Regions from separate parts of the Kribbella sp. NPDC051936 genome, predicted to be linked through region 2. Evidence: riboswitches for the same ligand, from Rfam matches in the RefSeq annotation. Region 2 holds a riboswitch; the other holds the start of a gene.
The links. A riboswitch is a leader RNA that binds a small molecule or an ion and turns the genes downstream of it on or off. The one in region 2 is predicted to bind cobalamin.
Positions count from the first base shown of each region.

Region 1: another riboswitch for cobalamin. It lies ahead of cobN (cobaltochelatase subunit CobN); the one in region 2 lies ahead of AB0L64_RS28575 (ribonucleoside-diphosphate reductase subunit alpha).

Region 1 covers NZ_JBFAXS010000004.1:379,680-394,055, forward strand. The annotation lists gene AB0L64_RS15730 (hypothetical protein) at 1-109, shown strand, start outside; gene AB0L64_RS15735 (hypothetical protein) at 141-959, shown strand; gene uvrB (excinuclease ABC subunit UvrB) at 1,005-3,107, shown strand; gene AB0L64_RS15745 (nitrilase-related carbon-nitrogen hydrolase) at 3,193-4,101, opposite strand; gene AB0L64_RS15750 (MmcQ/YjbR family DNA-binding protein) at 4,171-4,527, shown strand; gene AB0L64_RS15755 (TerC family protein) at 4,805-5,944, shown strand; gene AB0L64_RS15760 (NlpC/P60 family protein) at 6,002-6,868, opposite strand; gene AB0L64_RS15765 (dipeptide epimerase) at 6,865-7,929, opposite strand; gene AB0L64_RS15770 (serine hydrolase) at 7,926-8,753, opposite strand; gene AB0L64_RS15775 (cobalamin biosynthesis protein) at 9,011-9,931, shown strand; gene AB0L64_RS15780 (phosphoglycerate mutase family protein) at 9,922-10,602, shown strand; gene AB0L64_RS15785 (DUF3500 domain-containing protein) at 10,593-11,561, shown strand; gene AB0L64_RS15790 (hypothetical protein) at 11,565-11,822, opposite strand; cobalamin riboswitch at 11,881-12,007, shown strand; gene cobN (cobaltochelatase subunit CobN) at 12,033-14,376, shown strand, end outside.
Region 2 covers NZ_JBFAXS010000008.1:221,830-236,205, reverse strand. The annotation lists gene AB0L64_RS28610 (branched-chain amino acid aminotransferase) at 30-1,121, shown strand; gene AB0L64_RS28605 (hypothetical protein) at 1,194-1,592, shown strand; gene cimA (citramalate synthase) at 1,991-3,580, shown strand; gene AB0L64_RS28595 (hypothetical protein) at 3,577-3,819, shown strand; gene AB0L64_RS28590 (hypothetical protein) at 3,883-4,056, shown strand; gene AB0L64_RS28585 (alpha/beta hydrolase) at 4,435-5,274, shown strand; gene AB0L64_RS28580 (ribonucleotide-diphosphate reductase subunit beta) at 5,349-6,425, opposite strand; gene AB0L64_RS28575 (ribonucleoside-diphosphate reductase subunit alpha) at 6,386-9,199, opposite strand; cobalamin riboswitch at 9,332-9,500, opposite strand; gene AB0L64_RS28570 (DinB family protein) at 9,561-10,142, opposite strand; gene AB0L64_RS28565 (Fic family protein) at 10,203-11,477, opposite strand; gene AB0L64_RS28560 (class I SAM-dependent methyltransferase) at 11,567-12,388, shown strand; gene AB0L64_RS28555 (class I SAM-dependent methyltransferase) at 12,385-13,011, shown strand; gene AB0L64_RS28550 (hypothetical protein) at 12,998-13,192, opposite strand; gene AB0L64_RS28545 (3-methyladenine DNA glycosylase) at 13,209-14,057, opposite strand; gene AB0L64_RS28540 (GNAT family N-acetyltransferase) at 14,054-14,376, opposite strand, start outside.

The DNA.
Region 1 (14,376 bases), on a different contig from region 2:
CAAGGACAACGTGGTCACCGCGCTGGACTTCCGGACCATGGCCGACTTCGCCCCGAAGGCCGAGGCGGACGCGGCGACGATGAAGAAGTCCGTGATCGACAGCCTGTGACGGATCCCCGGAACTACCGCGAGGAACAACTATGAGTCAGCAGTACGGTCCACCCCCGGGCCCGCCGCCGGCCCCCGCTCCCGGCGGTTGGGGCCCAGGGCCGCAGGCGCCCCAGGGCCCGCTGGGCCCCCAGGGTCCCGTCGGTGGCGGCTGGGGTCCCGGACCGAAGCGGCCGAACCACCCGCAGCGGTCGAGCAAGACGCCGTGGATCATCATGGCCGGGGCGATCGTGGCGGTGCTGCTGGTCGCGGTCGGGGTCGTGCTGCTGGTGAACGGCAAGGACAAGGGCGACCAGCCCACCGCCGAGCCGTCGTCGGGTGTGGGTCGCACCATGTACACGCCCTCGCCGACGCCGACCCCGAACGACTCCAAAGGCCCGAACGACGTCGGCGTCGAGGTCGGCTGGGGTGTCTGGTTCACGCCGTCCAAGGGCTGGCTGCCGGACCCGGACAAGTCCAGGAGCGGGAAGAACTACATCCTCCAGCAGTTCAACGCGCGCGGCCTGATCGACGGGTACTACTGGGTCCGGCAGACCGAGCTGTACGACGCGAAGGGCTTCGCCGAGCACCTGGTCGACGTCGAGTCGAACGGCATGGAGGGCGTCAAGATCGGCAAGGGCACCGCGTGCAAGCCGGCGAACCCGAACATCAAGGCGTGCTACGCGGTCACCTACACAGGCGTGTGGGTCGCGAAGAACGGCAAGAAGATCGCGATGCAGGGCTTCGTCACCGCCTACCAGGACCAGTTCGACCGCACGACGGCCACTGACGCCGCCCTCGAGACCCGCGTTTACGCACGGCGTGTGAACGAGCTCGTGTACATGAACAACAGCGTCGTCAAGAGCTTCTGACCTGGGGTTTTAGAAACTGTCGGCGGGCGGCCGTACGGTGGAGGCATGAGACAGGTCTCGGATCTCCAGCGGATGGTCGCCCCGCTGAAAGTGGTGTCGGACTTCGAGCCGGCGGGTGACCAGCCCGCGGCGATCGCGGACCTCGAGCGACGTGTCAACGCCGGCGAGCAGGACGTCGTCCTGCTCGGCGCGACCGGCACGGGCAAGACCGCGACCATCGCCTGGCTGGCCGAGCGGATCCAGCGCCCGATGCTGATCCTGCAGCCGAACAAGACCCTCGCCGCCCAGTTCGCGAACGAGCTGCGCCAGTTCTTCCCCGACAACGCCGTCGAGTACTTCGTGTCGTACTACGACTACTACCAGCCCGAGGCGTATGTCCCGCAGACCGACACCTACATCGAGAAGGACTCCTCGATCAACGAGGAGGTCGAGCGGCTGCGGCACTCGGCGACCTGGTCGCTGCTGACCCGCCGCGACGTGATCGTGGTCGCGACCGTCTCCTGCATCTACGGCCTGGGCTCCGCCGACGAGTACCTGAACCGCATGATCCACGTGAAGGTCGGCACCGAGATGGACCGCGACGGCCTGCTCCGCAAGCTCGTCGGCGTGCAGTACGCACGCAACGACCTGGCCGGCACCCGCGGCACGTTCCGGGTCCGCGGCGACACGCTCGAGGTGTTCCCGGTCTACCAGGAGCTCGCCGTCCGGGTGGAGTTCTTCGGTGACGAGATCGAGCGGGTGATGACGCTGCACCCGCTGACCGGCGAGGTGCTGTCCGAGGAGGACGAGGTCTACATCGGCGCCGCCACGCACTACGTGACCGCGCCGGAGAAGATGGAGCGCGCGATCACCTCGATCGAGGCCGAGCTCGCGGAGCGGCTGACCGAGCTCGAGCGCAACGGGCAGCTGCTGGAGGCGCAGCGGCTGCGGATGCGCACGACGTACGACATCGAGATGATGCGGCAGATCGGCACCTGCTCCGGGATCGAGAACTACTCGCGGCACACCGACGGCCGGGAGCCGGGGTCGGCGCCGCACTGCCTGCTGGACTACTTCCCGGAGGACTTCGTCCTCGTCATCGACGAGTCGCACGTGACCGTCCCGCAGATCGGCGGGATGTACGAGGGCGACATGTCGCGGAAGCGGACGCTCGTCGAGCACGGGTTCCGGCTGCCGTCGGCGATGGACAACCGGCCGCTGCGCTGGGAGGAGTTCCTGGAGCGGATCGGCCAGACCGTCTACCTGTCCGCCACCCCGGGGCAGTACGAGCAGGACAAGTCCGACGGGTTCGTCGAGCAGATCATCCGGCCGACCGGTCTGGTCGACCCCGAGGTGATCGTGAAGCCGACCAAGGGCCAGATCGACGACCTGATCCACGAGATCCGGGTCCGGGTCGAGCGCAACGAGCGGGTGCTGGTCACGACGCTGACCAAGAAGATGTCCGAGGACCTGACCGACTACCTGCTCGAGATGGGCATCCGGACCAGGTATCTGCACAGCGAGGTCGACACGCTCCGCCGGGTCGAGCTGCTGCGGGAGCTGCGGATGGGCGAGTTCGACGTGCTCGTCGGCATCAACCTGCTCCGGGAGGGCCTCGACCTGCCCGAGGTGTCGCTGGTCGCGATCCTGGACGCGGACAAGGAAGGCTTCCTGCGGTCGGGCCGGTCGCTGATCCAGACCATCGGGCGGGCCGCGCGGAACGTGTCCGGCCAGGTGTTCATGTATGCCGACAAGATCACGCCGTCGATGGAGCAGGCGATCGACGAGACCAACCGGCGGCGCGCGAAGCAGATCGCGTACAACGAGGAGCACGGCGTCGACCCGCAGCCGCTGCGGAAGAAGATCGCCGACATCACCGACATGCTCGCCCGCGAGGACGCGGACACCGCCGAGCTGCTCGGCTCCGGCCGCACCCAGTCGCGCGGCAAGGCGCCGGTCCCGGGCGGCGGGAAGAAGGCGGGGGAGAAGGCGAAGGAGCTGGCCGGCGGCCTGCCGTCGTCGGACCTGGCCGACCTGATCCAGCAGCTCACCGACCAGATGCACAACGCCGCCGCCGAGCTGCAGTTCGAGGTGGCCGCCCGGTTCCGCGACGAGATCTCCGAGCTGAAGAAGGAGCTCCGCCAGATGACGAACGCCGGCGCGAAGTAGCGCCGGCGGTCCGGTGCGGTCCGGTGCGGTCCGGTGCGGTCCGGTGCGGTCCGGTGCGGTCCGGTGCGGGGCGCCGGGGCCGGCCTCAGCTCCGGCGTACGACGGTCCGGTGCGGCGATTCGTCGACAGTCAGCGTGAAGACGTCCGGCCGGGAGTAGTGCCCGACCGAGTCGAAGTCGAAGTACCCGCGGTCGAGCTCGGCGAGGTCGAGCTCCGCGAGCAGGACACCCTCGCCGGTGCGCAAGGGGCCGGCGAGGATCTCGCCCAGCGGCGAGATGATCGTGCTGCCGCCGTTGATCAGCACGGTCTCGTCGCCGGTGTGGCCGGCGTCGTGGCGGGTGAAGTACTGGTTCGCGCTGATCACGAAGCAGCGGCCCTCGAGCGCGATGTGCCGCATCGTCGCCTGCCACTGTTCGCGGTCGTCGACGGTCGGCGCGCACCACAGCTGCACGCCTTTCGCGTACATGGTCTGCCGGAACAGCGGCATGTAGTTCTCCCAGCAGATCGCGGCGCCCAGCACCCCGAAGTCCGTCCGGACCGCGGGCATCGTCGACCCGTCGCCCTGGCCCCACAGGTACCGCTCGGCCGCGGTCGGCATCAGCTTGCGATGGTGGGCGACCAGCCCGGCGCGCGGATCGACGAACACCGCCGTGCAGTACAGCGTCCCGCCGTCGCGCTCGATCACCCCGGCGACGAGCTGGACGCCGACCTCGGCCGCGATCTCGGCCAGCCGCGCGACCTCCGGCCCGCCCAGCTCGACCGCGGCCTCCCGGTACCGCCGGAACAGCTCCCGGCCCTCCGGCGACCGCGACCCGACCGTGATGCCGAAGTCGAACCCCTTCGGATAGCCGCCGAGAAACGCCTCCGGCAACACCACCAACCGCGCCCCGTCCGCCGCCGCGTCGCGGATCCACCGCTCCGCCTTCACGAGCGTCGCGGCCGTGTCGAACAACACTGAACCGGCCTGCACCGCGGCCACCACAACAGAACCCATGCCGAGCAGCGTAGTTCCGTCCGGCCCGTCGTCCAGCCTCCTCCGCGGGTCTAGGCCCTGTCTCCCGCTATGAAGCGGCTGGCCGATGGGGAGTTGCTCGGGTACTGCCTGAAGAAGCCCGGGGCGTGGCAGGACGAGCCGTGGGACGGGGACGTGGTCGCGAAGGTCGGGCCGAAGATCTTCGCGTTCCTCGGAGGTGGAAGCGTCGGGCTGAAGTGCGGGGCGAACCGGGAGGAGGCCGACGAGCTGGTGAACGCCTACCCGGACGACGTCGGCACGATGGCCTACATCGGCCGCTCCGGGTGGAACACCGTGCGGCTCGGCGGGGCGGTGCCGGACGACGAGATCCTGGAGCTGGTCGACGCGTCGTACGAGACCGTGGTGGCGAAGCTGCCCAAGCGGCAACGGCCGCCGGCGGGGAATTGATCGGCGGCCAATAGATCACGGACTGCAACTATTCCCTGACCCGCCTGTGATCATTTCGACAGGCGGACACGGCGTCCTGGATTTGGAGTCTTGGACTTCCAGCCGTCAGAATGGTTCCGGAGAAGGGGAGTATTCCTTTCGCGGCGGCATCGTCATCACGGTCAGGGCTCGTCCCGGACCCGGTGCCTCCGGCGGCATGCCGGCTCGGGACGATCACTCGGCGTGACGCGGAAGAGACCTTCGGAGTCGGTTTGTCGTCTGAGCTCCGGAGGATTCTGTGCACGTTGCTGACTATGTCTGGTACATCACCGTCGGCCTGCTGCTGGCGTTGCTGGCGTTCGACGTCTTCGTGATCGGCCGCCGGCCGCACGAGCCGAGCACCCGCGAATCGGCCACGGCGATCGCGTTCTACATCGGCCTCGCGGTGATCTTCGGCCTCGGGGTGTGGTACTTCTCCGGCGGGCGGTACGCCGGGGAGTTCTTCGCCGGCTGGCTCACCGAGTACAGCCTGAGCGTCGACAACCTGTTCATCTTCTTGATCATCATGGCCAGGTTCGGCGTCCCGAGGAAGTTCCAGCAGACCGCGTTGCTGGTCGGCATCATCCTGGCGCTGGTGTTCCGCGGTGTGTTCATCGCGGTCGGCGCCGCGGCGATCAACCAGTTCTCGTGGATCTTCTACCTGTTCGGCGCGTTCCTGGTCTACACGGCGATCCACCTCGCCAAGCAGGGCGAGAACGATGACGACGACTACAAGGAGAACGCGGTCATCCGGTTCGCCAAGCGCCGGCTGAACGCGACCGACGAGTACAACGGCGTCAAGCTGACCGTGAAGAAGAACGGCAAGCGGCTCGTCACCCCGATGGCGATCGTGATCATCGCGCTCGGCACCACCGACCTGCTGTTCGCGCTCGACTCGATCCCGGCGATCTACGGCCTGACCCAGGAGCCGTTCCTGGTCTTCACCGCGAACGTCTTCGCGCTGATGGGCCTGCGCCAGCTGTACTTCCTGCTCGGGGACCTGCTCCGCCGCCTCGTGTACCTGTCGCTCGGCCTCTCGGTGGTGCTCGCGTTCATCGGCGTGAAGCTGGTGCTGCATGCGATGCACGTCAACGAGCTGCCGTTCATCAACGGCGGTCACCACATCGAGTGGGCGCCGGAGATCCCGATCTGGGTCTCGCTCGGCTTCATCATCATCACGCTCGGCATCACGACGATCGCCAGCCTGCACAAGTCCCGCACGCTGCAGTCGTCGGAAGAGCCGACCGCCGCGGAGACGGTCACCGGGACGACCGAGACGGGGGCTGCCGAGGCGACCGGCCAGACCCGGTCGGTCGACCAGGGCGAGCGGCCCCAGGACGCCGCCCGGGACGAGCAGACCGACAAGCCGGCACCCGAGCTGCACCACAAGAACTCCTGACACCAAGCGAATCGCCCCCGGACCACGTCGGCGGTCCGGGGGCGATCTGCTGTGTGCTCAGAAGCGGGCGGCAGTGACCAGCGTGGCGCGGCGGTCGTCGGAGAGTGCCTCGTTCTCCAGGCGCTTGCCGGTCTCGGACGCGTGCAGCATCCCGGCCGCGGACACGAACCCGACGTGGTGCACCCGGTTGCCGTCCCGCGCGAAGAAGTAGAGGTCACCCGGCCGCGCCTCGTCGATGGGGATGTTCGGCAGCCCGTCCGCCTGGTCGTGGGCGTCGCGCGGCGTCCGCAGACCGAGCACCCGGCTGACCGTGTGGATCAGCCCGGAGCAGTCCAGCCCGTACGCTGACGTACCGCCCCACAGGTACTCCAGTCCGAGGAACTGCTCGCCGAGCCGCAGCCGGTCGTCGGCGGTGGACGGCTCGGACACGGACCGCAGTGCAGCGTCCGCCAGCCAGCCGGACCCGGCGTCGGGCGTCGCCACCCGCGTGTGCCCGTCGGCGTGCTCGTCGGAGGCGAGCACCGTGCCGAACGACAGCTCGGCGACCGGGCGGCCGCCGGGCTCGGCGAGCAGCGAAACCGTCGGTACGGCGATCGCGACCGGATCGTTGGCGCTCTGCGGCAGTTCGCCCAGGTGGCTCGACGGGACCCAGCCCGGGTACCCGAGCTCGTCCTCGGACGACGGCTGCCAGGGCGCCAGAATCTCGGACCAGCCGTTGCGCTCCGAGCGCACCAGGACGGGCTCGGCGAACAGCAGTTGGGTCAGTGTCCGGCCATGCAGGCCGAGCCGGGTCTCGGTGTCCATCGACCGCGCCCAGGCGGCGGCGTCGGGTTGGGCGGCGGTTGCCGGGGCGTCGATGTCGCGCGGCGCGTCCGGCGAGGTCCAGACCGTGCTGACCGGAACCTTGGTGGCGGCTAACTTCATGCGGTCAAGCCTGTCACGCCGAGTCCGGGAGCCGACGGCAGGTGGATCAGCGAGCCGTCGTACCGGATCCCGCCGGTCACCGGCGGTTCGCGCAGCCACCAGGCCGCGTCCAGGTCGTTGACCGCCGTCGTCGGGTACGCCGACACCAGCGCGGCCGCCGCGCCGACGCCGACGTGGCTCTCCATCATGCAGCCGACGATCGCGCCGAGCCCGTGTTCGCGGGCGAGCTCGAGCAGGGTCCGCGCCGGCGCCAGCCCGCCGCATTTCGCGAGCTTGACGTTCACCAGGTCGGCCGCGCCCTGGCGGATCACGGCGACCAGGTCGCGGACGCCGTACACGGACTCGTCGGCGAGGATCGGCGTACTGACCCGGTCGGTCACCCACGCCATGCCGTCGAGGTCGGCCGCGGCGACCGGCTGCTCGACGAGCTCGATCGCGCAGCCGGCGTCCTCCAGCGCCCGAATCACGGTGACCGCGTCGCGCCGCGTCCAGCCCTGGTTCGCGTCGAGCCGCAGCCGCGGTTCGGGACCGATCGCCGAGCGGACCCGGCGGACGCGGTCGATGTCGCCGGCCGCGTCGGTGCCCACCTTGATCTTCAGAACGTCGAACCCGTCCGCGACCCGCGCCTTCCCGGCGTCGGCCAAGGCGTCCGCGTCGCCGACCGACAACGTCACGTCGGTCCGGACGACGTCGGTGGTCGACCCGAGGAACCCGTGCAGCGTCTGCCCGCGCCGCCGGGCCGCGAGGTCGTGCAGCGCGACGTCGACGGCGTCTTTCGCTCCGAAGTTGCCGACCGCGGCACGCTGCACGCGACGCAGCGCCTCGGTGAGGTCGTCGGGGCCGAGGCCGCCGAGCGCGGTGCTGATCGGGCCCTCGATGCAGGCCTGGGAGCCGGCCAGCGAGTCGCCGGTCACCTTCCAGACCTGGGGCGCCTCGCCCCAGCCGCTGAGCTCGCCGTCGCTGATCTCGACCAGCAGCGACTCGACGTGGGTGGCCGTCCGCAGGGCCGTGACGAACGGCGTGTGCAGCGGCGCCGAGACCAGGTGGGTGGTGATCTTCACCGCACTGCCTCCAGGTCGTGCCGGTGGTCCCAGGCCTCGAGCGCGATCGAGGCGATCAGCTTCTGCGCGTCGCTGTCGGGCAGCTCCGACGTCGTACAGACGACCAGCACGAACGGGTCGGCGTCCTCGGGGCGGACGATGCCGCCGTCGTGCCGGATCCGGGTGTCCCAGCCGTTCTTGTGCTCGACGCGGGTGGCTGCCGGCAGCAGCGCGGGGATCTCGCCGTTCCACTGGTTGCCGGCCAGCAGCTCGCGCAGGTAGTCGGCGGACTCGCCCTGCTGGTTGCCCACCGCAACGAGCACGCCGGCCATCCCGGCCGGGCTCATCAGGTTGCTGATCCCGGCCCGCGCGGCGGGGACGTCGTCGATACCGCGCTGGATCCTGGACTCGGGTGCGGGCGAGCTGGGTAGTGTCGCCGCGGCCAGCTCGGCGTGGGCGGCGGCGATGCCGACCTGTTCGAGCACGAGGTCGGTCGCGAGGTTGCTGGACCGGGCGATCATCTCGGTCGCCAGCCAGTTGAGCGGCACCTTCTTGCCGAGCTGTTTCCAGGTCTCCGGCGCCTCGTCCTCGTCCGGGTTCACCCCGAACCGGCCGCCGGCCGCGGACTCGAAGTCGTTGTGCACCTCGATCCGCTGGACCATCGACAGCTCACCGGCGTCGACCTTGCGCAGCATCGCCATCGCCACCGGCAGCTTCATCGTGCTCGCGGAGTAGTGCGCCCGCTCCGCCTCGTGCACGAACACCGGCGTACCGTCCAGCCGGCCCAGCCAGACCCCGAACTCCCCGCTCCCGTCGACCTGCCGGAGCAGCTCCGCGATTCCCATGCCGCTCACCCAATCACAACCAAGGACCGCGCAGACGGCCGGTTCCCCACTGCAGTTGGGGGTTCTCCGCTTGTACACGAGTGAAGAACCTCCAGCACGAGGGGATAACCCCGAGCACCGGAGACCCGAAACGTGGGCGCAGACCTGAAGCAGTAGGCGGAGACCTGTCATGCCAGGTCCCCGCTCGCCGCGTCTGGTCCCGGGTGCCGGAGGGTGGCACGGACAACCCGGCTGTGTGCCGTGGCAGACTGCCGAGGGTGTCGCGGGCTTTGGGTGTTTTGCTGGGGTTTGCTGCTGATCGGGTGCTGGGGGATCCTCGGCGGTATCACCCGGTGGCCGGGTTTGGGCGGACTGCCGGTTGGCTGGAGCAGCAGATGTACGGCGACTCCCGGCGCCGGGGGGCCGGGTACACGGCCGTGCTCGTCGGAGCGACCGCTGCGCTGGGGGTTGCGGTTGAGCGGGCATGCCGCCGGCATTCGGTGCTTCATACCGCGGTTACGGCCGCCGCCACCTGGGCTGTGCTGGGCGCTCGCAGTCTGGAGCGTGAGGCCGAGGCGATGGCTGAGCTGCTGGAGGAGAAGGACATTCCAGGTGCGCGGAACCGCCTCAGCCACCTGTGTGCGCGCGACGCGACCGACCTGGAGGCCGACGAATTGGCCCGTGCGACGGTGGAGTCGGTGGCGGAGAACACTTCCGACGCTTGCGTGGCGCCGCTGCTGTGGGGCGGGTTGCTGGGCGTACCAGGTCTGCTGGGGTATCGGGCTGTGAACACGTTGGACGCGATGGTCGGGTATCGCTCACCCAGGTACGAGGACTTCGGCTGGGCGTCGGCGCGGCTGGATGACCTCGTCAACCTGTTGCCGGCGCGGGTCTGCGCGCTGCTGACCGGGCTCGCGTCCGGCCGCCCCCGCGAAACCGTCGCTGTTTGGCGCCGGGACGCGCCGAAGCATCCGAGCCCGAACGCCGGGCCGGTCGAGGCGGCGTTCGCCGGAGCGCTCGGGCTCACGCTGGGCGGCACGAACAGCTACGGCAGCTACCAGGAGGATCGCGGCACACTGGGTGACGGCCCGGCGCCGACGGTCGCCGACGTGCGCCGTACGGCGGAACTCGCGCGGCGGGTCGGGATCGCCGCCGCGGGTCTTGCGGCCGTACTCGGGAAGGGGAAGCGATGGATCTGAGCCGCCGGCCGGTGCGGATCGCGTTGATCCGGCACGGCGAGTCCGAGGCGAACCTGGACAAGACGGTGTACGAGCGGACCCCTGACCACGCGGTTCCGCTGACCCCGGTGGGCCATGAGCAGGCCGCCAAGGCAGGGCGGGAGCTGCGGGAGCTGTTCGAGAACGAGCCGGTCCGCGTGTACGTCTCGCCGTACCTGCGCGCCCGGCAGACGCTGGACTCGCTCGGGCTCGACGACCTGATCGAGCTGCCGCGGGAGGAGCCGCGGCTGCGGGAGCAGGACTGGGCCAACCTCCAGGACACCGAGGACATCGAGCGGCAGGAGAAGCTCCGCGACTCGTTCGGGCACTTCTTCTACCGGTTCACCCACGGTGAGTCGGGGTCGGACGTGTACGACCGGGTGTCGACTTTCCTGGAGACGATGCACCGCGACTTCGAGAGCGTGGACGCCCCGCGCAACGTGCTGCTGGTCTCGCACGGTCTGACCATGCGGCTGTTCTGTATGCGGTGGTTCCATTGGTCGGTGCGGTTCTTCGAGTCGCTGCGGAACCCGGGGAACGCCGAAACACGCGTCCTGCTGCGGCAGCCGGATTTCCGGTACAAGCTGGACCGGCCGTTCGAACAGTGGACCACCTACGAACCGACGGAACGGGAGCGATCGGCATGGTTGTAGCGCAGACGCGGGACACGGTTCTCGAGTTGCTGGCGAGCCTGACACCGGAGCAGGCCGGCAAGATCCGCGCACCCTTCGACACCCCGGACCACAAGCAATGGACGTACCTGCCGGGACCTGTGCCGGGCCTTGCCCTGACCGAGCTGACGCCGGCGCAGCAGAAGCTCGTGGAGCGGCTGGTCGCGACCGGCTGCAGCGAGCGCGGTACGGCCGACGTCTGGGCGGTTCTGGACGCCGAGATCGTCGTCCGCGGGCTGCCGGACCTGCCGCCGTCGGGGGAGTGGGAAGGCGCGACCGTCGCCGACCGGTACTTCCTGCGCGTGCTCGGGGATCCGAATGGCACGGAGCCGTGGGCCTGGCGGCTGAACGGTCACCACCTGGCGCTGCACGTAACCGTGGTCGACGGTGCGATCGCGTTCACGCCACAGTTCCTCGGGTCGAACCCGGCGGAGGTGCTGACCGGTCCGCAGGCAGGGCGGCGGTTCCTGGCCACGGAGCAGGACCTGGGCTTCCAGCTGCTGCACGCACTGGAGCCGGGACAGCTGGAGGTCGCGCTGGTCTCACCGGACGCGCCCGACGACATCCTGACCCGGCACGACCCGGTGGCCGACGCGTCACTCCTGCACCGCGGCCTCGCGTACGGCGACATGACCGAGGACCAGCGCCAGCTCCTCAGCCTCCTCATCGGCCAATACGTCGGCCGTGCCGCCGGGCCGATCGGGCTGCAGACCTGGCAGGACATCACCGAGCACGGCATCGAACGCCTGACGTTCGCCTGGGCCGGGGAAACCCAGCCAGGCGCCGGCCACCGCCACTACTACTCGATCGCCGGCCCGACGTTCCTCGCCGAGTACGACAACACCCAGGACAACGCCAATCACATCCACTCGGTCTGGCGTGACCTACGCAACGACTGGGGCACCGACCTCCTGGCTGCCCACTACGCCATGCACCGCTAGAACTCACCAGAGCGCGGCCGCTGCTAGGTCGTCCCGCCGCTCCCGCAGGCTGCTCCACAGCAGATCGATCGTCCGGAGCGCATCGGCCTTCTCACCCAGCATCTCGATCGAGATCGGGTCACCGTCCGCCGCGCTGACCGCGAACGGCAGGAAGCCCCCTCGCTTCGCCACGTGCTGCACCGCGAGCTGGAGGGCAGTGTCGAACAGGTCGTCGAGCGTCTGCTGGGCCTCGTCCGAGGCGGTGTCACGCCAGGAGTTCACAGGTTTCGCGCTTTCGTGAGGTGATCTGAACCGCATCCTGCCAGGCCCATGGACCGAGTCGGGTCGGATAGAGTCGCGAAGTCATTCGACGGCATCAGCAGGAACCCGGTGTGAGTCCGGGGCGGTCCCGCCACTGTGACCCCGTCAGGGGGAGTCAGGAACTGCCGCCGTCGTACCTGGAGTCGGGGCGTGGATACCCCGGGAAGGACTATGCGCGTGCCTGCGAATCTTCTGCTGCTGTCCACTGCTGATACCGACCTGTTGGCTGCTGCGGAGGCGGGCGCGGGGTGGGCGGTGGCGAACCCGGCTCGGCTGGATCCGGTGGCGCTGGGGCCGCTGCTCGACGACGCTGCGGTCGTCGTCGTTCGGCTGCTCGGCGGGCGCCGGGCGTGGGAGGACGGGCTGGACACGGTCCTCGCCGCGGGCAAGCCGACGGTGGTTGTGAGCGGTGAGGCCGCGCCGGACGCCGAGCTGATGTCGTTGTCGACGGTCCCCGCCGGAGCGGTCACCGAGGCGCTTGCTTATCTTCGCGAGGGCGGCGCGGACAACCTCCGCAACCTGGCCGGCTTCCTGCGGGACACGCTGCTGCTGACCGGCGACGAGTTCGAGCCGCCGCGCGCGCTCCCGGCGTACGGCGTGCGCGGGACGTACGCCGAGGACGGGCGTCCGGTGGTCGGCATCGTGTACTACCGCGCACACGAGATCTCCGGGAACATCGCCTTCGTGGACGCGCTCGCGGCCGCGGTCGACGCGGCCGGCGCCCAGCCGCTGCCCGTGTACTGCGGGACGCTCCGCGGGCTCGACCCGACGTCGCCCGACAACGCCGGGCTGTTCGAGTTGCTGCGCAAGTGCGACGTACTCGTGACGACGCTGCTCGCGGCCGGCGGATCGGTCGCGGCCAACGCGAGCGCGGGCGGCTCGGACGACGCGTGGGACGCCGGTGCGCTGGCCTCGCTCGACATTCCGTTGATCCAGGGCCTGGCGCTGACGTCGACGCGCGAGCAGTGGGTGGACAGCGATGCGGCCGTCAGCCCGCTGGACGCGGCGACGCAGGTGGCGATCCCGGAGTTCGACGGGCGGCTGATTACGATCCCGTTCTCGTTCAAGTCCTACGACGCCGACGGGCTGGCCCGGTACGCGCCGGATGCGGAGCGGTGCGCGCGGCTGGCCGGTATCGCGGTCGCGCACGCGCGGCTGCGGCACATACCCGCAGCCGAGAAGCGGATCGCGCTGGTGCTGTCGTCGTACCCGACCAAGCACGCCCGGATCGGGAACGCCGTCGGGCTGGACACGCCGGCGTCGGCGGTCGTGCTGCTCGGGCAGCTGCAAGAGGCCGGGTACGACCTGGGCGGCCTCGACGTCGGCGAGCTCGAAGGCGACGGGCTGATTCACCAGCTGATCGCGGCGGGCGGCCACGACGTCGACTGGCTGACCGACGAGCAGCTCGCGAACGCGGTCGCCAAGGTTCCGCTGTCCACGTACGCCCGCTGGTTCGGCGGCGTACCCGAGTCGTTGCGGACGGCAATGACCGAGGCGTGGGGAGAGGCGCCGGGGGAGCTGTACGTCGACACGTCCGGCGCGGAGCCCGCGATCGCGCTGGCCGCGTTGCGGTTCGGGAACGTCGTGCTGATGATCCAGCCGCCGCGCGGCTTCGGCGAGAACCCGGTGGCGATCTACCACGATCCGGACATGGCGCCGTCGCACCACTACCTCGCGGCGTACCGCTGGCTGGAGGCGCCGGCCGACGAGGGCGGGTTCGGCGCGCAGGCCGTTGTACACCTCGGGAAGCACGGCACACTGGAATGGCTGCCGGGCAAGGGGATCGGGATGGCGGCCGGCTGCGCGCCGGACGCGGTGCTCGGGAACCTGCCGATGATCTACCCGTTCATCGTCAACGACCCCGGCGAGGGGACGCAGGCGAAGCGGCGGGCGCACGCGACGGTGGTCGACCACCTGGTGCCGCCGATGGCGCGGGCCGAGACGTACGGCGACATGGCGAAGCTGGAGTACCTGCTCGACGAGTACGCGACGGTGCAGGCGCTCGACCCGGAGAAGGTGCCGACGCTGCGGGCGCAGATCTGGACGCTGATCCAGGCGGCGCAGCTGCACCACGACCTGCACACCGCGGAGAAGCCGGAGGACGACGACTTCGACGAGTTCGTGCTGCATCTGGACGGGTATCTGTGCGAGATCAAGGACGTGCAGATCCGCGACGGGCTGCATGTGCTGGGTGGTGCGCCGGTGGGTGAGGCGCGGGTCAACCTGGTGCTCGCCGTACTGCGGGCTCGGCAGTTGTGGGGTGGGTCGTACTCGATTCCCGGGCTGCGGGCTGCGCTGGGGTCGGCTTTCGGAGTGGACGAGGCCGAGTTGCTGGCCAACCCGGGGCCGGCGGCCGACCTGACCGATCTGGCCACCCTCGCGGACCTGCCGGCGGTGACCGGGGCCGACGGCGTCGACATCCTGGAGGCTGTCGCGCGGAAGCTGGTGCTCGGGATGGAAACGCTGAGCTGGGACGCGACGAAGGTTCCGGTGGTGGTCGCCGAGGTGCTGGCCC
Region 2 (14,376 bases):
ACCACTTGGCCTAGAGGTACGGTGCGCTTATGAGCGCCGATCTGCAGTTCACCGTTGAGCCCGACACCCAACCGGCCAGCGACGACCAGCGCGCCCAGATCCTGGCGAACCCGGGATTCGGGCAGTACTTCACCGACCACATGGCGATCGCCACCTGGACGGCCGAGAAGGGCTGGCACGACGCACGGATCACCGCCTTCGGACCGCTGGAGCTGTCTCCGGCGACCTCGGTGTTCCACTACGCCCAGACGATCTTCGAGGGGATGAAGGCCTACCGGCATCCCGACGACTCGATCCACCTGTTCCGTCCCGAGGCCAACGCGGTCCGGTTCCAGCGCTCCGCGCACCGGCTCGCGCTGCCCGAGCTGCCGACCGCGGCGTTCCTCGACTCGCTGCACAAGCTGGTCGAGATCGACAAGGCCTGGGTGCCGGGCGGCGGCGAGACCTCGCTGTACCTGCGGCCGTTCATGTTCGGCTCGGACCCGTTCCTCGGCGTCCGCCCGTCGGCCCAGGTCACGTATTGCGTGATCGCCTCGCCGGCCGGGTCGTACTTCGCGAACGGCGTGAAGCCGGTCCGGATCTGGCTCAGCGAGGAGTACACCCGCGCGGCCCCCGGCGGCACCGGCGCGGCGAAGACCGGCGGCAACTACGCCTCCTCGCTGCTCGCCCAGGCCGAGGCGATCGAGCAGGGCTGTGACCAGGTCGCGTTCCTCGACGCGGTCGAGAAGAAGTGGGTCGAGGAGCTCGGCGGGATGAACCTGTACTTCGTCCTCGACGACAACTCGGTCGTCACGCCGGAGCTGTCCGGCACAATCCTCGAGGGCGTCACCCGGGACTCGATCCTGAAGCTGGTCACCGACCTCGGCTACACGGTCACCGAGCGCAAGATCTCGGTCGACGAGTGGCGTGCCGGCGCGGAGTCCGGCAAGGTGCGCGAGGTGTTCGCCTGCGGCACCGCCGCGGTCGTCACCCCGGTCGCGTCGCTGAAGTGGAAGGACGGCGAGACCCGGATCGGCGACGGCGACGGCGGCCCGGTCACCGCGGCCGTCCGCACCGCCCTCCTCGACGTCCAGTACGGCCGCGCGGCCGACCCGCACGGCTGGATGACCCGCATCGCCTGACTTTCCACCACGACGTCCGAAGATCCCCTCGGGTTCTTCGGACGTTGTGTTTTTTCGATAGGGTCGGGCGGTATGAGCGGCTTCCCGGACGAGGTTGAGGCGTACTACGCGGAGCTGGGCGAGCGGCGTGGGTGGTCCGGGGAGACCGTCGCCGCGATCCGGTCGACCGTCGAGCTGATCCGGGACCTGGATCGTGGGACGGCGTCGCGGACGTACGGCGCGGCCGTCGACGACTACGGCACTGACTGGCTCTACGAGGCCGTCTGGCACGAGCGCGAATGGGTCGTCGTCCGGCAGCTCGGCGTCGGTGAGGACGGCGAGGTCACGCGGTACTGGTGGCAGCGACTGGAAGACGACGAGGGGATGCTCACCGACCGGTCCCTCGACCGCGACGACTGGGGCCTGCGGCCGCTCACCCGCGAGGACTTCTACACCGCCTGGGACGACCCGGGCTGGTCCCTCACCGCCTGAACTCCGGCCTGCCGCCGCCCTTGGCTCGCACGACGGGACGGGACTCGTTCGAGCGGATAACCCTTCGTGTTGGGGGTTCTTCGTTCTCACGCCAGCGAAGAACCCCCAACACGAGCGGTTATCCGCTGGTGCGACGGATGTCGCGGTGGTGGGTGGGACCGGCAGGGAGTGCTGCACTGGGGCGGGCGCTGGAGTACTGGTCGGCGTACTGAATGTTCGTGATGCGAGACGGGGACCTCATGGTCCGGACATTGTGTGGCAGACTGCAAAACGTCATGAAGCACTATCGGGTGATTATTTCCTAGGCGCGCTCAGCAAGCTGTACCTGAGCGCGCAGACCTCTCGCACCTTGCGGGAGGTTTTTTGTTTGCCTGACAACCCCTCCGGAAGGCCGGCCCATGAGCATCTCGGACGATTTCCACGTCTACGACACCACCTTGCGCGACGGTGCGCAGCAGGAGGGTCTGGCGCTGTCCGTGGCCGACAAGATCGCCATCGCGCAGTACCTGGACGAGCTGGGGGTCGGATTCATCGAGGGCGGCTGGCCGGGCGCCGTCCCCAAGGACACCGAGTTCTTCGAGCGGGCGAAGACCGAGCTGCACCTGCGGAACGCGACGTTCGCGGCGTTCGGGGCGACCTGCAAGCCGGGGTCGGCGGCCGCCGACGACCCGCAAGTGGCCGCGTTGCGGGAGTCGGGGGCCGCCGTGGTCACGCTCGTTGCCAAGAGCCACGACGCGCATGTCGAGCGGGCCCTGCGCACGACGCTCGACGAGAACCTGCGGATGGTCGCCGACACCGTCCAGCACCTCCGGGAGAACGGCCAGCGGGTCTTCCTCGACACCGAACACTTCTTCGACGGCTATCGCGCGAACCGCGCCTACGCGCTCGAGGTGGTACGAGTAGCCGCCGAGGCCGGCGCCGACGTCGTCGCGCTGTGCGACACCAACGGCGGGACCCTGCCGCGGGAGCTGCAGGACGTCGTCCGCGATGTCCTCGCCTCGACCGGGGCCCGGCTCGGCATCCACGCCCACAACGACGGCGGTTGCGCGGTGGCGAACTCGATCGCCGCCGTCGAGGCCGGCGTCACGCACGTCCAGGGCACGATCAACGGGTACGGCGAGCGCACCGGCAACGCCGACCTGCTGGCGATCGTCGCCAACCTCGAACTCAAGCGGGACATGCGACTCCTCCCGCCCGGCAACCTCGCGGACTCGTTCCGGATCGCGCACGCGATCGCCGAGGTGACGAACGTGCCGCCGTCGACCCGGCAGCCGTACGTCGGGCTGTCCGCGTTCGCCCACAAGGCGGGCCTGCACGCCAGCGCGATCAAGGTCGACCCGGACCTCTACCAGCACACAGATCCGGCTCGCGTGGGCAACGACATGCGCATGCTGGTCTCCGAGATGGCCGGCCGGGCGAGCGTCGAGCTGAAGGGCCGGGAGCTCGGTTTCGACCTCGGCAACGACCGTGAGCTGGTCAGCCGGGTGACCGAGCGGGTGAAGGACCTGGAGGCCCGCGGGTACACGTTCGAGGCGGCCGACGCGTCGTTCTCGCTGCTGCTCACCGAGGAGGTCGACGGCAAGCGGCCGAGCTTCTTCGACGTCGAGTCGTGGCGGGTGATCACCGAGTCGCGCGCCGACGGCGAGGCGGTGTCGGAGTCGACGGTGAAGCTGGTCGCGGGCGGCGAGCGGGAGGTCGTCACCGGCGAGGGCAACGGGCCGGTCAACGCGCTCGACCACGCACTGCGGGCCGCGATCGAGCGCGCGTACCCGGTGGTGAACAAGTTCGACCTCGTCGACTACAAGGTCCGCATCCTCGACCAGGGCCACGGGACGGACGCGGTGATCCGGGTGCTGATCGAGACCGCTGACGGCGAGGGCTCTTGGGTGACGGTCGGCGTCGGCCACAACATCGTCGAGGCGTCCTGGGAGGCGCTCGTCGACGGCGTCACCTTCGGTCTGCTCCGCCACAAGGAGGTCGCGCGATGAGCCTGGTCGCGGTGGAACGCGCCGTCACCACCTTCTCGGCGCAGGTCGTCGAGGTCGAGGGACTGCTGGCGCGGGTCGCCGTACTGCTGAACCCGTACGACGTCCGTGAGCTGTCGCTGTCGCTGGACGACGGCACGCTCCGGATCGTCGTCGAGGGCAACGGTTTCGACGCCGACCGGGTCGCCGCCCGGCTGGAGAAGGTGATCGGCGTCCTCGAGGTGTCCATCAGTTCCAACTGAGCAGTTCAAACTGGACAGTTCACGATCGAGCGGCATCCGGATCCCGAGGACGGCCGCCGGCAGGTGGTGTCGCTGCTGACCACGGCCGGTCGGCATCGCCTGCAGGGAGACCGCAAGGTGCGGCAGGAGTGGCTGGCGCGTACGTCGCAAGACCACTGCACGGAGGGCGAGCGGCAGGAGATCATCAAGGCGCTTGCACTGCTGGATCACGCGATCGACGCGGCGAGCGGCCGTTGACCGGTTGGGCCTCCGGGGCGGTCCCGCGGTGACGTCAGCTGTAACGCCGCCCGACCTCTTCGGCCCGCGGCCGCTCTACCTGATCGCCACCAGGCTCGTCGGCGTCGCCGGTCTGGTCGGTGCGCTGGCCCCGACCTCGGTGTAGTCGTCGCCTCGCGGGTTCGCGGCGTACGAACACGGCTACCGCGTCACGCTCGCCACTGACGCTATGACCGACCTGTCGGCCGACGCCCACGAGACCTCGCTCACCCGGATCTTGGCGAAACCGGCGCGACGGCGGAGATCCTCGCCCTGCTCGGCTGACATTTCGCGTTTTCGTTGCCTGGCCGGAGGTGACCGGGCTAGCGTCGCGATCAGGTCGAGCGTAGGAGGGGATTCATGCCGCTGACTGATGGCGAACAGGCGCAGATCGAGCAGGCCAACACGTCCGGCAAGCAACCCGTGGTGTTCGTTCACGGTCTCTGGTTGCTCTCCAGCAGCTGGGACCGCTGGCGCCGGCTGTTCGAGGAGAACGGCTACACCACCGTCGCGCCGGGCTGGCCGGACGACCCGGAGACGGTGGCCGAGGCCCGCGAGCACCCTGAGGCGTTCGCGCACAAGATGGTCCAGGCGGTCACCGACCACTACCTGGACGCGATCGGGCGGCTGGATCGCAAGCCCGCCGTCGTGGGGCATTCGTTCGGTGGACTGATCGCGCAGAAGATCGCCGGCGAGGGCGCGGCGGCCGTCACGGTCGCGATCGATCCCGCGCCGGGGCGCGGTGTGCTGCCGTTGCCGCCGTCCGCGCTGAAGGCCGGCTCGCCAGTGCTGGGGAACCCGGCGAACGCGCGGCGGTCGGTGACGCTGACATTCGACGAGTTCAAGTACGGCTGGGCGAACAGCCTCGACGAGCAGGAGGCCCGGCAGCTGTACGACGAGTTCCACGTGGCGGCGTCCGGCGTACCGATCTTCCAGGCGGCTGTCGCCAACCTGAACCCGTTCAGCGAGACCAAGGTCGACTTCAAGGCGGCGAACCGGGGGCCGATCCTGCTGATCTCGGGAGAGAAGGACCACACGGTACCGCACGCGATGACCTACGCGGCCTATAAACGGCACACGAAGAACCCCGGCGTCACCGAGTTCGTCGAGCTCCCGGGCCGCGGCCACTCGCTGGTGATCGACAACGGCTGGGAACAGGTCGCCCGCACCGCACTCGACTTCGTCCACAAGTACGCCTGAGGTGGAAGGCCCGCGGGGCGGCGAGTTGCGCCGCGGGCCTTCCGGTCTCGGTGGGTCGCCCGGTCGGTCGGGTGTCAGTCCCAGCTGAGTCCGCCGGCGGACTGGTACTCGATGACGCGGGTCTCGAAGAAGTTCTTCTCCTTCTTCAGGTCCATCACCTCTGACATCCATCCGAAGGGGTTCCGCGTTTCACCGAAGATCGGTTCGAGACCGATTTGTTCCGCTCTGCGGTCGGTGACGAAGTGCATGTACTGCTCGCAGAGGTCCGCGGTCAGGCCGAGCATGCCGTTCGGCATCGTGGCCCGGCCGTAGGCGACCTCCAGCTCGCACGCCTCGGTCAGCATCTGCCGGACCTCGGCCTGGAACGCGGCCGTCCACAGGTGCGGGTTCTCCTGTTTGATCTGGTTGATGCAGTCGATGCCGAAGTTCAGGTGGATCGACTCGTCGCGCAGGATGTACTGGTACTGCTCGGCGATGCCGACCATCTTGTTCCGCCGGCCGAGCGACAGGATCTGCGCGAACCCGGTGTAGAACCACATCCCTTCGAACACCACGTAGAACGCGATCAGGTCGCGCAGGAACGCGGTGTCCGCCGCGGGTGTCCCGGTGCGGAAGTCCGGATCCTCCAGATGCCGGGTGTACTTCAGCGCCCAGGCGTCCTTGTCGGCGATCGACGGGACCTCCCGGTACATGTTGAACAGCTCGCCCTCGTCGAGACCGAGTGACGTGCAGATGTACTGGAAGGTGTGCGTGTGCACGGCCTCCTCGAACGCCTGGCGGAGCAGGTACTGCCGGCACTCGGGGTTGCTCAGCTGGCGGTAGACCGCGAGCACGATGTTGTTCGCAACCAAGGACTCAGCCGTGGCGAAGAATCCCAGGTTGCGCTTGAGCATCAGCCGCTCGTCCTCGGTGAGGCCGTCCTTCGACTTCCAGAGCGAGATGTCGGCCTGCATGGAGACCTCGGTAGGCATCCAGTGGTTGTTGCAGGCGGCAAGGTACTTCTCCCAGGCCCATGTGTACTTCAACGGCAGCAGCTGGTTGACGTCCGCGCGCGAGTTGATCATCGCCTTGTCGGCAACTTCCACCCTTGCAGCTCCAACCGAAATGGTGCTCACTGGCAGGCCTCGCAGTCCGGGTCGTCGAGGGAGCAGACCGCTCCGGTGGGTTCAGGGAGTGCTACCGGTACGGCGTTCAGCCGGCCGTCGGTGCCTTGCAGGGTGGACTTCTCCACGTGGGTCGCTGACTGGGAACGCAGGTAATAAGTCGTCTTGAGTCCATAACGCCAAGCTGACCGGTAAAGCTCGTCGAGCGCGCGGCCCGACGGTTGCGCCATGTACAGGTTCAGCGACTGTGCCTGGTCGATCCACTTCTGCCGCCGCGACGCCGCCTTCACCAGCCAGTGCGGATCGATCTCGAAGGCCGTCGCGTACAGCTCGCGCAGGTCCGCCGGGATCCGCTCGATCCGGGCGAGCACGCCGTCGTGGTACTTCAGGTCCGACACCATCACCTGGTCCCACAGCCCGCGGGCCTTCAGATCGGCGACCAGGTACGGGTTCGCGACGGTGAACTCACCGGACATGTTCGACTTCACGAACAGGTTGCTGTACGTCGGTTCGATCGACTGGCTCACGCCGCAGATGTTGGAGATCGTCGCGGTCGGCGCGATCGCCATGACGTTGGAGTTGCGCAGGCCGTCGCGCAGGACCTTCGCACGCAGCGCGTCCCAGTCCAGCTGTGTGCTCCGGTCGATGATCACGTCGCCGTCGCGCGCGGTGTGCAGCAGGTCGAGCGAGTCGATCGGCAGGATCCCGAGGCTCCACAGCGATCCGTCGTACGACGAGTAGCGGCCACGCTCGGCGGCCAGCGCGCTCGAGGCCTCGATCGCGTGGTAGCTGATCTGCTCCATCGACCGGTCCGCGAACTCGACCGCCGCGTCCGACGCGTACGGGATGCGCAGCGTGAACAGCGCGTCGGCGAATCCCATCAGGCCGAGGCCGACCGGGCGGTGCCGCTGGTTGGCGCGCTCCGATTCCGGGGTGGTGTAGAAGTTCACGTCGATGACGTTGTCGAGCATCCGCACCGCGGTCTTTACAGTGTCCCGCAGCAGGTCGGCGTCGAGCCCGTCCTCGGTGAGATGAGCGACCAGGTTGACCGAGCCGAGGTTGCAGACCGCGGTCTCGTCGACGGTGGTGTTCAGGGTGATCTCGGTGCACAGGTTCGACGAGTGGACGACGCCGTCGTGCTGCTGCGGCGAGCGCAGGTTGCAGGCGTCCTTGAAGGTGATCCACGGATGCCCGGTCTCGAACAGCACGGTCAGCATCCGCCGCCACAGGTCGACCGCCTTGACCCGCTTGAACACCCGGATCTCGCCGCGGTCCGCCGCCTCCTCGTACCGCACGTAGGCCGCGGCGAACGCCGCGCCGTACAGATCGTGCAGATCCGGCACCTCGTCCGGCGAGAACAACGTCCACTCGCCCCCGGCCTCGACCCGCTGCATGAACAGATCCGGCACCCAGTTGGCCGTGTTCATGTCATGCGTCCGCCGCCGCTCGTCCCCGGTGTTCTTCCGCAGCTCGAGAAACTCCTCGACATCGATGTGCCACGTCTCCAGATACGCACAGACCGCGCCCTTTCGGCGTCCGCCCTGATTCACGGCTACTGCCGTGTCGTTGGCTACCTTCAGGAAGGGGACGACGCCTTGGGACTCGCCGTTGGTGCCGCGGATGTGGGCGCCGATGCCGCGGACCGGGGTCCAGTCGTTGCCGAGGCCGCCGGAGTACTTGGCGAGGAGGGCGTTGTTGCGGATGCCGGTGAAGATGCCGGACAGGTCGTCGTCAACGGTGGTGAGGAAGCAGGACGACAACTGGGGCCGCGTGGTGCCGGAGTTGAAGAGGGTCGGCGTCGAGGACATGAAGCGGAACGAGCTGAGCAGTTCGTAGAACTCGATCGCCCGCGCGTCGCGGTTGTCCTCGCGCAGCGCCATCCCCATCGCTACCCGGAGGAAGAACGCCTGCGGCAACTCGTAGCGCACTTTGCCGAGGTGCAACAGGTAGCGGTCGTACAGGGTCTGCAGGCTGAGGAAGGTGAAGTTCAGATCGGCGTCGGGCTTGATCGCCGCCGCGAGCCGGTCGAGGTCGAAGCGGCCGAGCTCGGGGTCGAGCTGCCCGGCGTCGATGCCGACCTGGATGTAGCGCGGGAAGTAGTCGGCGTACGCCGTGGTCATGTCGGCTTGGCTGGCCTGACGGGGCTCGCCGTGGACGCGGCCGAGCGCCTCGCGGCGGATCTGGTCCAGCAGCAGGCGGGACGCGGCGTAGCTGTACTGCGGCTCGGTCTCGACAGAAGCTCGGGCGGCCATCACGAGGGCGAGCTCGACCTCGTGCTCGGCGATGCCGTCGTAGCAGGCGCCGAGCGTCTCGTTCAGGATCTTGTCGGGGTCGACGGCGTCGAGTCCGGCGGCGGCCTCGGCGACGACAACCCGGAGCCGGTCGACGTCGAGCGCCGCCCGGCTGCCGTCGGCCGCGCGGACGGTGAGCGGCGGGGGCTCGGTGACACCCGCCGCGTCGGCGGGAGTGCGCGCCTTGGTCCGCTCCTCGCGATACAGGACGTAGGCGCGGGCGACCTGGTGCTCGCCGGCGCGCATCAGCGCCAGCTCGACCTGGTCCTGGATGTCTTCGACCTGCACGCTGCGGGCGCTGGCGCCGCGGCTGGTCAGGGCGGTGACGACCCGGCCGGTCAGGTCGGTCACCAGACCGCGGACCCGGTGCGTGCCGCCGGCCTCGGAGCCCTCGACGGCGAGGAAGGCCTTGGTCATGGCGACGGAGATCTTGGTGGCGTCGAACGGCGTGCTGCTGCCGTCGCGGCGGATGACGGTGAGCTCCGTCCGGAGGTCTGCGGTGGCCGCAGCCGATGAGGAAGCAATGGTCACAGGTGTGTGCTCCAGGAGAGTTCGGATACCCGGGACCACGCGAGCGGACGCACGACGGGACCGGCAGCACCGGCCGGGAACACCGCCGTCACGTCCTGCGATCCACCCGCGAGATCTCGGACCGCGTGCACCGGCGGTGCACGCGCCGGTGGCAGGTATCCGGACTCGCGGGCACCGTTCGACAGCGTGTCCGCTCACCGTTGCGGGGCAGCTCCGGAGTTGCACCGGATTCCCCTGTTGCCTCGGGACGATCAACATCTTGTGGTGTTGCTCGCCCCGAACCACCAGCAGTAGTGATGCTAGGCCGAGTCTCCTAGATCTTGTGGTAGCGCCACGCCGCGTGTCGCACATGTTGTGGTCCTCACGCCGCGACCGCGTAGAGGTCCTGCAGGGTCATGATCTCGGACCCGTGATGGATCAGCTCACGGTTCAGCCGGAGGACGACGTGGCCGAACGGCTCGGAGGCGTCCAGTTCGTTCGCCTGGCTCAGGCCGACCGTCATCGCCTCGTCCTCGTCGAGGGCGGCGATCGCGTCCTGCCAGGCATCGACCCAGTAGGTCAACCAGGCCACCGCGTCCCGGGCGTTGCCGTGCAGCGTGATGTCGTCACGCCCCTGCCTGCTCTCGCCGAACGTCCACTCCCAGCGCTCGAAGAACATCTCGGTCAGGTGCGCGATCAGCCACGCGATCGTGCGTGGCCCGCGATGGTCCGGCTCGGCGGGCCACTGCGCGACCCACTCGCCGGAGCCGAGCGCGCGGAACTGCCCGGCATAGTGCCGCCGGACGACGGTGAGCGCTTCGCTGCCCGGTCGCCAGAAGTACTGCTCGTCGGTCAGTTGGGCGAGTCGTCCGGACAGCACCATCCAGCTGAAGCCGAGCTGTCCGCGGACCATCGCCATCGCCGACGGCCGGTGCAGGATGTCCCAGTCGAACGCCTCCGGCATCACAACTCCCCTGTACGATCGAACATGTGTTCGAATTCTTGCTCGATCGCGACCGGAAAGTCAAACCTTCTGGTGTGTCGGTCGTGGCCTCGACGGGACCGGTCTGCTAGGCGGCTCGACCCGGGTGTCCGCGGCCGGGCTCGCGAACCGGCGCTCCAGCAGCGTGAAGGCGTCGATCAGCTCCGGCGCCTCGTAGACGCGGTTGCGGCGCCCGTCGGTGATCTCGCGCAGGATGCCCGCCTCGACCAGCCGGGCCAGGCCCTGGTTCGCGGCCTGTTGCGAGCGGTCGATGAGCTGAGCCGCGGCGGCGAGGGTGAGGACCGGCGCGGCCGGCAGCGCCTCGATCAGCAGCTCGGCCGCGGAGCCGGCCCGCACCGGGTCCGCCCGCTCCCGCCAGGCAGCTTTCAGGTCGGCGGCGGTCTGCTCGAAGCGCGCGGCCTCGGCCGTCGCGTGCGTGCAGGCGGTCGCGAACATCCGCAACCACGGGTTCGCGGCCGCGCGGGCCTTCGCGGTCGTCGCGCGTCCGACGTACCGGAACGCGGTCAGAGTGTCGACGTACTCCGCGGCGTGGGTGGCGAGTGCGAGCGAGACCGGCGGCACGGTGCGCGTGACCAGCCCGTCGGCGCGCAGGATCAGGTGGATCAGCGCGCGCCCGGTGCGGCCGTTGCCGTCGGCAAACGGGTGGATCGTCTCGAACTGCGCGTGCGCGATCGCGGTCTTGGCCAGCACCGGCAACGGTGACTCGCGCACGAACGTCATCAGATCAGCGAGCAGGTCCGGGATCAGCTGGGCCGGCGGCGGCACGTAGTACGCCTCGGCGGGGGAGCGGCCGCCGATCCAGTTCTGCAGGTAGCGGATCTCGCCGCCGTACTCCGGGTTCGGCGAGTGCGCCATCAGCCGGCGGTGCGCCTCGAGCAGGTGGTCGACCTCGAGCTTGTCGCCGGCCTGGACGGACTCGGTCACCCACGTCATCGCGTCCACCGCACCGAGGACCTCCTCGGCGGTCACGTCGTGCACGCGGTCGCGCAGTACGTCGGCCTTCAGCAACCGGCGCGCACCGACGACGAGGCCTTCGATGTGCGACGACCCGACCGCTTCGGCGCGCAGCAGCAACCGCGCCAGCGCCTCGCTGTTGGTCAGCACGGCGGCGGTCGCGTCCAGGCGGGCCAGGTCGCCGGCGGCGTCTTCGAGCAGCGCCAGGACGTCGTCGCTCAGGTCGAACTCACGCCCGGCCAGTGGATCCGGGAAGTACAGCTCGTACGACCCGCCCAGGCGCTCCGCCCGGGTGAACCCGTCGGGGTGCCCGGGCCAGCGGTGCAACTCAACCCGTGCCATACCCTTATTCAAGCTTATCCACAAACCTTGAACAAGGGTTGTGGAAAACCAACGCCGACTGGACCCCGGTTGTGGGCACACTTCTGCCTGTGACCCTGGACGCGCAGACGCAACGGATGGTGGCCGCCAACGAGGCCGACTGGAACGCTCGCGCCCCGCTGCACGCGGCGAGCGAGTTCTACGACCGGCCCGCGGAGTTCTGGTTCGCGGACTACGAGTGGGAGGACCTCGGCCCGCTCGACGGCCGCGACGTCCTGCACCTGCAGTGCCATCTGGGCACCGAGACGATCGAGTTCGCGCGCCGGGGTGCGCGCACCAGCGGACTCGACCTGTCGGAGAAGTCGCTCGAAGCGGCCCGGGAGATTGCAGCCGAGGCCGGTGTCGAGGTCGACTACCTGCACGCCAACGTGTACGACGCCGTGGGTGCGGTCGGTGGCCGGCAGTTCGACGTCGTGTACACCGGCAAGGGCGCGCTATGCTACCTGCCCGACCTGCAGCAGTGGGCCGAGGTGGTCCGCGATCTGCTCAAGCCTGGCGGCGTCCTCTACATCGTCGAGTTCCACCCGCTGCTCAACGCGCTCCGCGAGCTCTCGCTCCCGGGCGAGTCCGACGAGTTGGTGCTCCGTGCCGACTACCTGGAGGGGCGCGGGCCGATCGCGCACGACTCCACCGTCACCTACACCGGCGACGAGGTGCCCGGCCGCCAGACCAGCTACGAGTGGCGGCACGGCCTCGGCGAGATCGTCACCACGCTCGCGTCCACAGGCTTTCAGGTCACCGGGTTGCGCGAGTCCGACGTCCTGCCCTGGCCCCGCTGGGCGGCGATGCGGCAGACGCGGGACGGCTGGTGGCGCCTGCCGGACGACGCCCCTCGCATCCCGCTGTTCTTCGCGCTGAAGGCGATCCGATGAGCCGCGCGGACCGTGAACAGGACCTGATCGCCTACTACACCGGTGAGATCCAGGCTCGCGTCGGCCGGGACCTGCCCGAGCCACGTGTCGCCCGCCGTACGGCGTACCTCGACCAGCTCCGCGCTGAAGGCCGCGACGCCGTGCTCGAGCTCGGTTGCGGCCCCGGCCGCGACGGCCAGGCGATCGCGGCGGCCGGTTTCACCTACACCGGCGTCGACCTGTCGCCGGCGAGCGTCGAGGCGTGCCGCGAGCTCGGCTTGCATGCGGAGGCCACGTCGGTCCTCGACCTGCCGTTCGGCGACGCGACGTTCGACGCCGGCTGGACGATGAGCACCTTGCTGCACGTGGCGGACGAGGACCTCGATCAAGCCCTGCGCGAGATCGTCCGGGTGCTCCGCCCGGGCGCGCCGCTGGCCGTCGGCCTCTGGGGCGACGTCAACGGCAGCGAACACGTCTGGGACGACGGCAAGGGCTACGGCCCGGGCCGCTTCTTCAGCATCCGCAGCGACGAGGGGATGCAGGAGGTCCTCGGCCGGCACGGCGAGCTGGAGCAATGGACGACCTGGAACGACGGCGGCGCCATGCACTACCAATGGGCGGTGCTCCGGGTCAGCGCTTCCTAGGCCCGCGGATCGCCACGTAGAGCAAAGCGACGCCGAACGCCGCGACGATCGGGCCGACGGTGGCCCAGAGGGTGCTGCCGGTCATCGAGCTGCCTTTGAGGTAGCCGAGGCCTTGGAACGTCCAGACGCCGCCGATCGCGATGAGCAGAGCGGCGAGCGCGATGGCGACGATCTTTCCCATGCAGTGAGGGTAGGCCCTAGCCGAGCAGGTCGTCGCAGAGGTCGACGAGTTGCCGGCGGAGTGGGCGGGCGCGGTCGGCGAAGCCTCGCTGGGCGGCCGTGTACTCCGCTTTGCCGTCAGGTGTCTCGATGCGCACGGGGGAGTAGCCGAGCGGCTGGAGGTCGTACGGCGAGGCGCGCATGTCCAGCGTGCGGATGTCGCGGGCCAGCTCGAAGCATGACAGAACGAGCGAACTCGGGGTGAACGGCATCAGCTTGCACGCCCACTTGTAGAGGTCCATGTTCGCGTGCAGGCAGCCGCCCTGTTCCAGCACCGGCTGCGACTCGCGGCTGGGCTGCAACGTGTTCAGCGGGCGCGCCGAGTCGGTGAAGAACCGGAACGCGTCGAAGTGCGAGCAGCCGATCTTGTGCGATTCGACGACCTGATCGGTGCCCTCGGCCCCCAACCGCAGCGGCCAGGACGCATGCCGTACGTCGGGGGTGCGGTACACCATCGCCCACTCGTGCAGGCCGAAGCAGCCGAACTGGGGCTGGCGATCGAGCGTGGACGCGAGCAGTCGGCGGATCCACCTGATGCTGTCGGAGCGGCGTTCGATCTCGGCCGGATCGAGGGACGCCGTCCCGTTGACGACGACGTACCCCCGGCGATCGCCGTAAGCAGCAGCCTCTTCCAGCCGCACGCCCGGCCCCGGGTGCCAGACCCGCAACTGATTGGGGCGGGTCGGGTAATAGGTGAAGAGGAAGTCCTCGACGGGATGTGCCTCGCGCCGCGTTCGTCGTTCCAGGTGACCGGCCAGCAGGACGTCGACGCGCGCGGTGTGCTCCTCGGCGTACGACGTCCACTCGGCCAGTGTCAGCGTGGTCATAGGTCGAGGGCGAAGGCGTACAGATCGACGCCCGGGATGGGGGCCCAGTCACGCTCCGGGAGGCGGACGAAGCCGAGCCGCTCGTAGATGCGGTGCGCGGTCGTCATGTAGGCGGCGCTGCTCATCACGATCCTGCGATGGCCGAACTCGCGGGTTCGCTCGATGCAGCGTTCGGTGAGCGCGGTACCGATGCCGAGCCCTCGCGCACGGCCGGCGACGCCGAGCATCCGGAACTCGCCCTCGTCGTCCAGGCCGATCTCGCGGTAGACAGAGCCGACAGGACAGTAGGTGACAGTGCCCAGCAGGCCCGACGGATCCG